Regions from separate parts of the Polaromonas aquatica genome, predicted to be linked through region 1. Evidence: predicted binding sites of a transcription regulator. Region 1 holds the regulator's gene; the other holds the start of a gene.
The links. The regulator FNR, encoded in region 1, switches genes on or off when oxygen is low (the NO sensors DNR and NnrR bind a similar motif). The targets are predictions, from matches to a motif close to TTGATNNNNATCAA.
Positions count from the first base shown of each region.

Region 2: a site for FNR is predicted at 1,914-1,927, ahead of ACFQND_RS11230 (hemerythrin domain-containing protein). Genes of this name have one in related genera too.

Region 1 covers NZ_JBHSRS010000013.1:17,321-21,735, forward strand. Annotated here, with positions in the region: gene ccoG (cytochrome c oxidase accessory protein CcoG) at 1-786, shown strand, start outside; gene ACFQND_RS04220 (FixH family protein) at 822-1,115, shown strand; gene ACFQND_RS04225 (hypothetical protein) at 1,102-1,362, shown strand; gene fnr (fumarate/nitrate reduction transcriptional regulator Fnr) at 1,356-2,075, opposite strand; gene hemN (oxygen-independent coproporphyrinogen III oxidase) at 2,270-3,652, shown strand; gene ACFQND_RS04240 (sulfite exporter TauE/SafE family protein) at 3,652-4,341, shown strand.
Region 2 covers NZ_JBHSRS010000018.1:585,422-589,836, forward strand. Annotated here, with positions in the region: gene ACFQND_RS11220 (sensor histidine kinase) at 1-440, shown strand, start outside; gene ACFQND_RS11225 (carbohydrate porin) at 530-1,867, shown strand; gene ACFQND_RS11230 (hemerythrin domain-containing protein) at 1,986-2,576, shown strand; gene ACFQND_RS11235 (alkene reductase) at 2,597-3,700, opposite strand; gene gstA (glutathione transferase GstA) at 3,916-4,415, opposite strand, start outside.

The sequences.
Region 1 (4,415 bases):
GAGCAGGTGTGCAAATACATGTGCCCTTATGCCCGCTTCCAGAGCGCGATGTTTGACCGCGACACGCTGATCGTTACCTACGACGGCGCGCGGGGCGAGCACCGGGGCTCACGTCGGCGCAGCGAAGCACTGGCCCAGTACCGCGCCAAAGGTCTGGGAGACTGCATTGACTGCGGCCTGTGCGTGCAGGTTTGCCCCACGGGCATAGACATTCGTGATGGCCTGCAATATGAATGCATCAGCTGCTCGGCCTGCATCGACGTGTGCGACAGTGTCATGGAAAAAATGAACTACCCGCGCGGGCTGATCCGCTACAGCACACAGAACGGCATGGACCAGAAACTGTCCCGTTCCGCGATGTTTCGCCGGGTGCGGCGGCCCCGGGTTCTTGTGTACACGGCGGTGCTGGTGGCCATCGGTACGGGGATGCTGTGGGCCTTGCTGGTTCGGCCTTCGTTCAAGGTGGACGTGGTGCGCGACCGTGGCGCGATGGCCCGCCAGGTGGGCCAGGGTCAGATTGAAAATGTTTACGGCCTGCAGATCATGAATGCAACCGAGCATGATCAGCAGTATGTGCTCAAGGTGGAGGGGATGGCGGGAGCCCGGATTGTGTCCGACGCGCAGGTGGTGGTCGACGCCGCCGGTGCGCGCTGGGTTCCGGTGCGGGTGCAGGTGCCGCCCGATGCCGTGGCTGCGGGCTCTCATCCCATTACCTTTGTGATTTCGAAGCAGGGCGCTTCGCAGGATGAAGTCGTCGAAAAATCGGTTTTCCTGGTACCGCGTTAAGGTGTTTTCCTAATATCCTTGTGGAGGACTTTTTCATGAACCCCGCCAGTAGAGACAGTGCAAACATGCTGCATTCGCCTGAAGTCCGCCCATGGTGGAAAGAGCCCTATGTCTGGATGGTGATTGCCGGGCCGCTGTCGGCGGTGCTGGCCTGTATCGTCACTGCGTTCTACATCATGCAGGGGCCGGACGCCGTTGTATCAGAGGACTCTTACCGTGAGGGGCTTGAGATCAGCCGGGAGGTGAATGCGGCAAAACCGCTGATGCAGCCGGCCCAGACGGGCCGCAACCACAGCGCAACCGGGGGAAAAAGCAATGAAAAACCATGACCAGCCTGAAGCCCAGGGTCTCAAACGCTGGGGACTCATCATCTGGCCGGCCTTTTTGGCGGCCTGCCTGCTTGAAGTGCTGGTTTTTTCGATGATTGACCCTGGCGAGATTCATTGGCCAGGCCTTGAGCTGCAGGCAAGCCGCAAGGGCGTTTATACGGTGGCTTTTTTTATGTTTTGGTTTATCGCTGTGATCAGCAATGGCCTGGTGTTATGGCTTGCCGAGCCTGACGCCATCAATCAATGACACTGGGGCACATTGACAATGCGCTTTAGCGCATCGGCGTCCAGGATGTGGATGTTGCGCTGCTTTACCGCAATCACGCCATCATCGGCAAATTTTGAAAACGTGCGGCTCACGGTTTCGAGTTTCATGCCCAGGTAGCTGCCGATTTCCTCGCGTGTCATGCGCAACACCAGTTCGGATTTCGAAAAACCACGTGCCTGCAGGCGCTGCACCAGGTTGAGCAGGAAGGCGGCCAGCCGCTCTTCGGCCCGCATGCTCCCGAGCAGCAGCATCACGCCGTGGTCCCGCACGATTTCCCGGCTCATGATCTTGTGCACGTGGTGCTGGAGGGCATTGACCTCCCTTGAGATTTCCTCAATGCGGTCGAAGGGCATCACGCACACCTCGGCGTCTTCAAGCGCCACGGCATCGCAGGTGTGCTGCTCGTTGACGATGCCATCCAGGCCGATGATTTCACCGGCCATCTGAAAGCCGGTGACCTGGTCCCGTCCGTCTTCAGTCGTGATGCCGGTTTTGAAGAAGCCGCTGCGAATGGCATACAGCGAGGTGAATTTTTCCCCCGTGTGGAAAAGTGCCGCGCCGCGCTTGACGGTCCGCCGGGTTGCCACCAGTTCGTCAACACGGATCAGCTCCTGGGTGTTTAGGCCAACAGGCATGCACAGTTCGCGCAGATTACAACTCGAACAGGCTACTTTGATGGTTTCTTTGAGCATTTGGGGGCAGTGTGAACAGTCCGGTTGGTGTTTAGGTCGTTTTTCCGTGAAAGAGGCGGCATCCGTCGCGAACGCAACGAATCCATGATGTAGATCAGATTATGCCGATGTGGGACTGCGGAGGGTTTGATACAGGTCAAGGCGAGGGCTGATATTTGGCGGCACAGTGTGCATTCTTCCAAGGAAATCAGTTCATGAGTGTTGTTTCGCCCGACCTGCTGCGCAGATTTGACCTGAACGGGCCGCGTTATACCTCCTATCCGACAGCGGACCGCTTTGTCGAGGCCTTTGCTGCGGATGACTATGCACAGGCGCTGTCGCAACGCCATGGCGGCGCCGCAGCCATGGCGTTGCCGCTGTCCCTGTACGTCCACATTCCGTTTTGCGAGTCCCTGTGTTACTACTGCGCATGCAACAAGATCATCACCAGGCATCACGGCAAGGCCGATGAATACCTGCGTTACCTGGGCCGCGAAATCGATTTGCAAGTGGCCCATGCAGGTATTGGTCAGGTCGTGAGCCAGCTGCATCTGGGTGGAGGCACGCCGACTTTCCTGAACGACATGCAGCTCAGGGCATTGATGGCCCTGTTGCGCCGCAGTTTTTCATTTACCCCGGGTGGTGAGTATTCGATTGAAATTGATCCGCGAACCGTCGATGAGGCCCGGCTTGCAGTGCTGGCCGAACTGGGGTTCAACCGGCTGAGCTTTGGCGTGCAGGATTTTGATCCGGCCGTACAGCGGGCAGTGCACCGTGTCCAGCCAGCGGAGCAGGTGTTCGGCCTGGTTGACGCTGCCCGTTCGAAAGGTTTTGAGTCCATCAATGTTGACCTGATTTATGGCCTGCCCATGCAGACGCCGGAATCATTTGACCGGACACTTGAGCAAGTGACGGCATTGCGGCCTGACCGGGTTGCGCTTTATGCCTATGCGCACCTGCCGGAACGTTTCAAGCCGCAGCGCCGCATTGCAACGGCTGAATTGCCCGATGCCTCCGCCAAGATGGCCATGTTTTCCCGTTCACTGGCGGCGTTTGACGCTGCCGGCTATGTTTATGTGGGCATGGATCATTTCGCCTTGCCCGGCGATGCGCTGGCTGTTGCCAAACGGCAGGGCCGCTTGCACCGAAATTTCCAGGGCTACAGTACCCAGCCCGACTGCGACCTGATTGCGCTGGGCGTTTCCGCCATAGGCCGCGTTGGTGCCACCTACAGCCAGAATGCCAAGACGCTGGAAGAGTATTACGACCATCTCGATCAGGGGCGCCTGCCGGTTGTTCGCGGCCTGGCCCTGTCGCGCGATGATCTGCTCAGGCGCGCCGTCATCATGGCATTGATGTGCCAGGGGCAACTGCAGTTTGAGTCCATTGAGCTGGCTTACCTGGTTGATTTCCGGAGTTACTTTGCGGCAGAGATGGAGGCGCTCGCAGCGCTTGCCGATCAGGGACTGGTTCGTTTGAGTGATTCCGGTATCGAGGTAAGTGCCCAGGGCTGGTTTTTTGTGCGCGCTGTCGCCATGGTGTTTGACCGCTATTTGCAGGCTGACCGCAACCGCGCCAGGTTTTCGAAAATCATTTGATGTCTGCGACCCTTCTAGCCACGGCCTTGCTGATGGGGCTTGCCGGAGGGCCTCACTGCGTGGTGATGTGCGGTGCGGCTTGCGCGGGTATGGGACGTGCTGGCGGTGGGGCCAGCACACTGGCCATCTGGGGTTTTCAGGCGGGCAGGGTTGTGGGGTATTCCACCCTGGGCGGCCTGGCTGCTGCATCAATGCAGGGGCTGGGCTGGCTCAGCATTCATTCCGCGGCCCTCAGGCCCGTCTGGACGCTTTTTCATGTGGCTGCGGCCCTGCTGGGGCTGATGCTGCTCTGGCGGGCGCGCCAGCCTGCGTGGCTTGAGGATTCTGCGCGCGCGGTCTGGGGCCGGGTGCGTTCCATTGCGGGCGGCCAAACCGGAAGGGCTGGGCTTGGTGCGCCGATCCTGCTGGGTGCATTGTGGTCCTTGCTGCCTTGTGGTTTGCTCTACTCGGCCTTGCTGGTGGCTGCGCTGGGCAGCAGCATGCAGGAAGGCGCTGCCGTCATGGCACTGTTTGCCCTGGGCAGCGGTGTTTCCCTGATGGCCGGGCCATGGCTGTGGCTTCGGCTGCGCGGGCAGGGTTCGGGGCAGTGGGCCATCCGGCTGGCCGGCCTGGCGCTGTTCGTGACCTCCCTGGGCGCGCTGTGGATGGGCCTGGTGAACAACACGGCACCCTGGTGTCTGACGCCTTAGAGATGCACCAATCGCGTGCGGCGACACAGCAGGACGTGGCCGCAAGAAGGCCAGAAATAGCTCTTACAATCCGT
Region 2 (4,415 bases), on a different contig from region 1:
TGCGCAGCGTGTTGCTGCGGTTTTTGCCCAAGGCCGACGCGGCGGGTGTGGACCTGGGCGGAGAGGGGCTGGATGAGCCGGTCACGGTACAGGCCAATGCCGCGCTGCTCGAAGGCATTCTGGGCAACCTGCTGGACAACGCCCTGCGTTACGGAAATGCCGAGCGGCCGCATGTCACGGTCACGGTGGCACGCGGTGCCGATGGCCGTACCGTGCTGTCGGTCACCGACAACGGCCCGGGCCTGAGCGCACCGGAGGCAGAGCGCCTGCGCAGCCGCTGGACGCTGGGCGCTGCCGGCCAGCGCCTGGGCGAAGGCGCCGGGCTCGGGCTGGCGATTGTCAGCCGATATGCCGAATTGCTGGACGCTCGTTTCAGCCTGGAGCCGGCGGATGGTGGACCGGGGCTGCGGGCCAATGTGACCTTTGCGGACGGATCCTAAGGTGTTGTCTTTAAATTGACACAAAGCAGCCCTAAACTCCACAGCTTTGCCTGTGCGAGCCGGCCCCAAGCGAACCCGAGCCCTGAATCATGAAGCTGCGCCACCTGAACCATTGCCTTTCGGCCCTGCTGCCTTTTCTGTTGTTGCCCCTTGCAGCCGCAGCGCAGGACGCGCCTGAACCGGAACGCTGGAACGCCAAATTCCAGGCCACCTATATCTGGCAGACCAAACCCGGTTTTGGCGCTGCCTATTCGGGTGTCAACAGCCTGTCGCCGCTTGCTGAAAAAAGTTATTCATTCACCTCCACGGCGTACCTGGGCCTGCGTCTGGCGCGGGATACCGAACTGTATTTCAACCCCGAGCTGGTGCAGGGGGTGGCCATGTCCAACCTGACGGGCCTGGGCGGCCTCCCTAACGGTGAACTGCAGAAAACTGCGGGTCCCAACCCCACGCTGTACCGCGCCAGGCTGTTTGTGCGCCAGACCTGGAATATGGGGGGGGAGGGCGGCGAGCGCGAGGCCGTGGCCTCCGATGCCAACCAGCTGGCCGGCTGGCGCAGCAAGGACCGTGTGGTCCTGACGGCCGGCAACCTGGCGGTCACCGATATTTTTGATTCCAACGCCTATGCCAATGACCCGCGCACGCAGTTCATGAACTGGTCTTTCCTGACGCATGGCGCGTACGACTTTGCGGCCGATTCGCGCGGTTATTCCATGGGCGCGGCGCTGGAGTATTACACCGGCGACTGGGCCTTTCGTTTCGGGCGTTTCATGCAGCCCAAAGAATCCAACGGCCTGGCGCTGGACCGTTCCTTGCTGAAGCATTACGGTGACCAGTACGAGCTGGAAAAAGGCTACACCCTGGCCGGGCGGCAGGGCGCGGTGAAGCTGCTGTATTTCCGCAACCGCGCCATCATGGGCGGGTTTTCCGATGCGATCGCCAATGCGGCAGGCGGTGTGCCCGACATTGCCACTGTGCGCAAGCTTCGCGTCAAGCAGGGCTGGGGCGTCAACCTGGAGCAGTCGCTGGGCGACAACGTGGGCATGTTTGCACGGCTGGGCCGCAGCGATGGCGAGTCGGAAACCTATGCCTTTGCCGAAATTGACCAATCGCTGTCCATGGGGGTGAGTGTCAAGGGTTCGGGCTGGGGCCGCGCGCAGGACACGCTGGGGCTGGCCTATGCGCGCAACGGCCTGTCTGCATCGCACCAGGCCTTCCTGGCGGCGGGCGGCAGCGGCTTTTTTATCGGCGACGGGCGCCTGAACTACCGGCCGGAAACCATTCTTGAGGGTTATTACAGCCTGGCGCTGGACTTCCTGAAGAACAGTGCGATCAGCTTCGGCATGCAGTACATACGCAATCCGGCCTACAACGCCGACCGCGGCCCTGTGAAGGTCATGTCGGTGCGCCTGCACACGGAGTTTTAGGGGGCAGTGGCTCAGCCTGCGCCCGGGCAGGATTTGCGCTGGTGTCTTGATCTGCGTCAAGGCTGCCGGGCGGGCTTGGTGCGATGCTGCGACAACAGAACTTTTGCAGAGCCGCACCATGTCCCACGCCAGCCTTCGCATCATCCGCGACGAACACGCAGCCTTGTCCAGCATGCTCAGGTCCATGCTGATGATGCTGGACCGGGGCCCTGGCAGTGAAGCCGAAACCTTTTTTGATGTGCTGCGCGCCATGCTGTTTTATATAGACGAGTTCCCCGAACGGCAGCACCATCCCAAGGAGTCGGATCTGCTGTTTCCCAAGGTGGTCCGGGCGGCCCCGGAAACCATGGCAACGGTGGAGCGGCTTGAGCGTGAGCACATGAGCGGCGAGCTGGCGGTGCGTGAGCTTCAGCACAAACTGATTGCCTGGGAACTGCTGGGGGAGCCGCGCAGGGCCGCTTTCGAGGCGGCGGCCCGCAAGTACGTGACCTACTACCTGGAACACATGCGGCTGGAAGAGTCGGTGATCCTGCCTGCGGCCGAAAAGGGACTGAACGCCGCCGACTGGCATGAACTGGACGCGGCTTTCGGCCTGAACCGCGATCCGCTCACCGGACGTTATCCGCTGGATGCGGCCTATGACCGCCTGTTTACCCGTATCGTCATGAAAACCCCGGCCCCCATAGGGCTGGGGGCTTCAGGCACCTGAAAGGCGCCCCGGGGCGAGATTCAGTCCAGCGTGGGATAGTCGATGTAGCCCCTGGCGCCGCCACCGTAAAAAGTGGTTTTGTCGGGCTTGTTGAGCGCCGCATTGCTGCGCAGGCGCTCCACCAGGTCTGGGTTGGCGATAAACGGGACGCCGAATGCCACCAGGTCCGCGCCGTCCGCCACGGCTTTTTCGGCCAGTGACTTGTCGTAACCGTTGTTGACCATCCAGGCGCCTTTGCCGCCCGCGCTGCGGTAAGCGGCCTTGAGGGCGGCATAGTCAAATGGGCGGTCCGGCAATTCGCGCGGGCCGCCTGTGGCACCTTCGATGATGTGGATGTAGGCCAGGTTCAGCGGGGCAAGCTGGCGCACCACGTACTCAAACAGCGGCTGCGGGTTGGAGTCGATGACGTCGTTGGCCGGCGTGACCGGCGACAGGCGAATGCCGGTGCGGCCGCCGCCTATGGCGTCGGTTATGGCGCGTGTCACCTCCAGCATCAGGCGTGCGCGGTTTTTGATGCTGCCGCCGTAGTCGTCTGTGCGTTTGTTGCTGCCGTCTTTCAGGAACTGGTCCAGCAGGTAGCCGTTGGCACCGTGAATCTCCACGCCGTCAAAGCCTGCGGTCTCGACCGCATTGCGCGCCGCCGCCTGGTAGGTGTGCACGATGCCGGGAAGCTCTTCGAGCGCGAGCGCGCGCGGCTCCGAGGTTTCTACAAACACGGGCACGCCGTCCCGGATCAACACGGTTTTGGTTTTGGCGGTGATGGCCGATGGCGCCACCGGCTGGCCGTAGCCGGGCTGCAGCTCATGGTGCGAGACGCGGCCCACGTGCCATAGCTGCACCACGATCTTGCCGTTCGCTTCATGTACCGCATGGGTGACTTTTTTCCAGGCGTCCAGTTGCTCCGTGCCGTAGAGGCCGGGTACATCGGCATAACCCTGGCCCTGGTGGCTGATGGCCGTGGCTTCGGTGATCAGCAGGCCGGCGCTGGCCCGCTGGCTGTAATAGGTGGCGGCGATGTCGGGCGGGACGGCATTGGGCGAGCGGTTGCGCGTCAGCGGCGCCATCACGATGCGGTTGGCGAGTTCAAGGTCGCCGGCCTGGGTGGTGTCGAACAGGGAGGGCATGGTCAGCATCCGGGATTAAACAGCCTCCAGTGTGCGCCATCATGAATTGGCGCGTGCAACACGGGTTGCTGCATTCATGCTAAATGCAGCCCCCACGGATGCGTGGCAAGCCCTCTTCGCAAGCAGGGGCCGCGGGACTGGCTTAGCCAGACCGCAGGCGCCGCCCCCTTGAGGGGAGAACAGGCTACACGCAGTGAGCCTGGACAGGGGTGGGTTTATTTAATCAGGCCTTCTTCCTTCATCGCCGCCTGCACGGCGGGGCGTGCTGCCACGCGTTCGCGGAATGCGGCGATGTTGGCGAAGCCGGAAATATCCACGCCCACGCGCGGTGCCCAGCCGGTCACGGTGAAGAGGTAGGGATCGGCCACGCTGTAGGCGTCGCCCATCAGGTACTTTTTGCCGGCCAGCTGGCCGTCCACCCATTTCAGGCGCGACATCAGCCGTTCTATGGTGGATGTCTTGACGGCGTCCGGCGTGGCCGGGTTGAACAGCGGGCTGAAGCCCTTGTGCACTTCGGTGCCTATGAAGTTGAGCCATGACTGCAGCTGGGCGCGTGCCACCGTGCCGTTGGGGGGCGCGAGTTTTTTGTCCGGCACCTGGTCGGCGATGTATTGCACGATGGCCGGGCCTTCGGTCAGGCGCGTGCCGTCGTCAAGCTCCAGCAGGGGCACATAACCGAGCGGGTTGATGGTGTAGTAGTCGGTGCCGTCTTCCA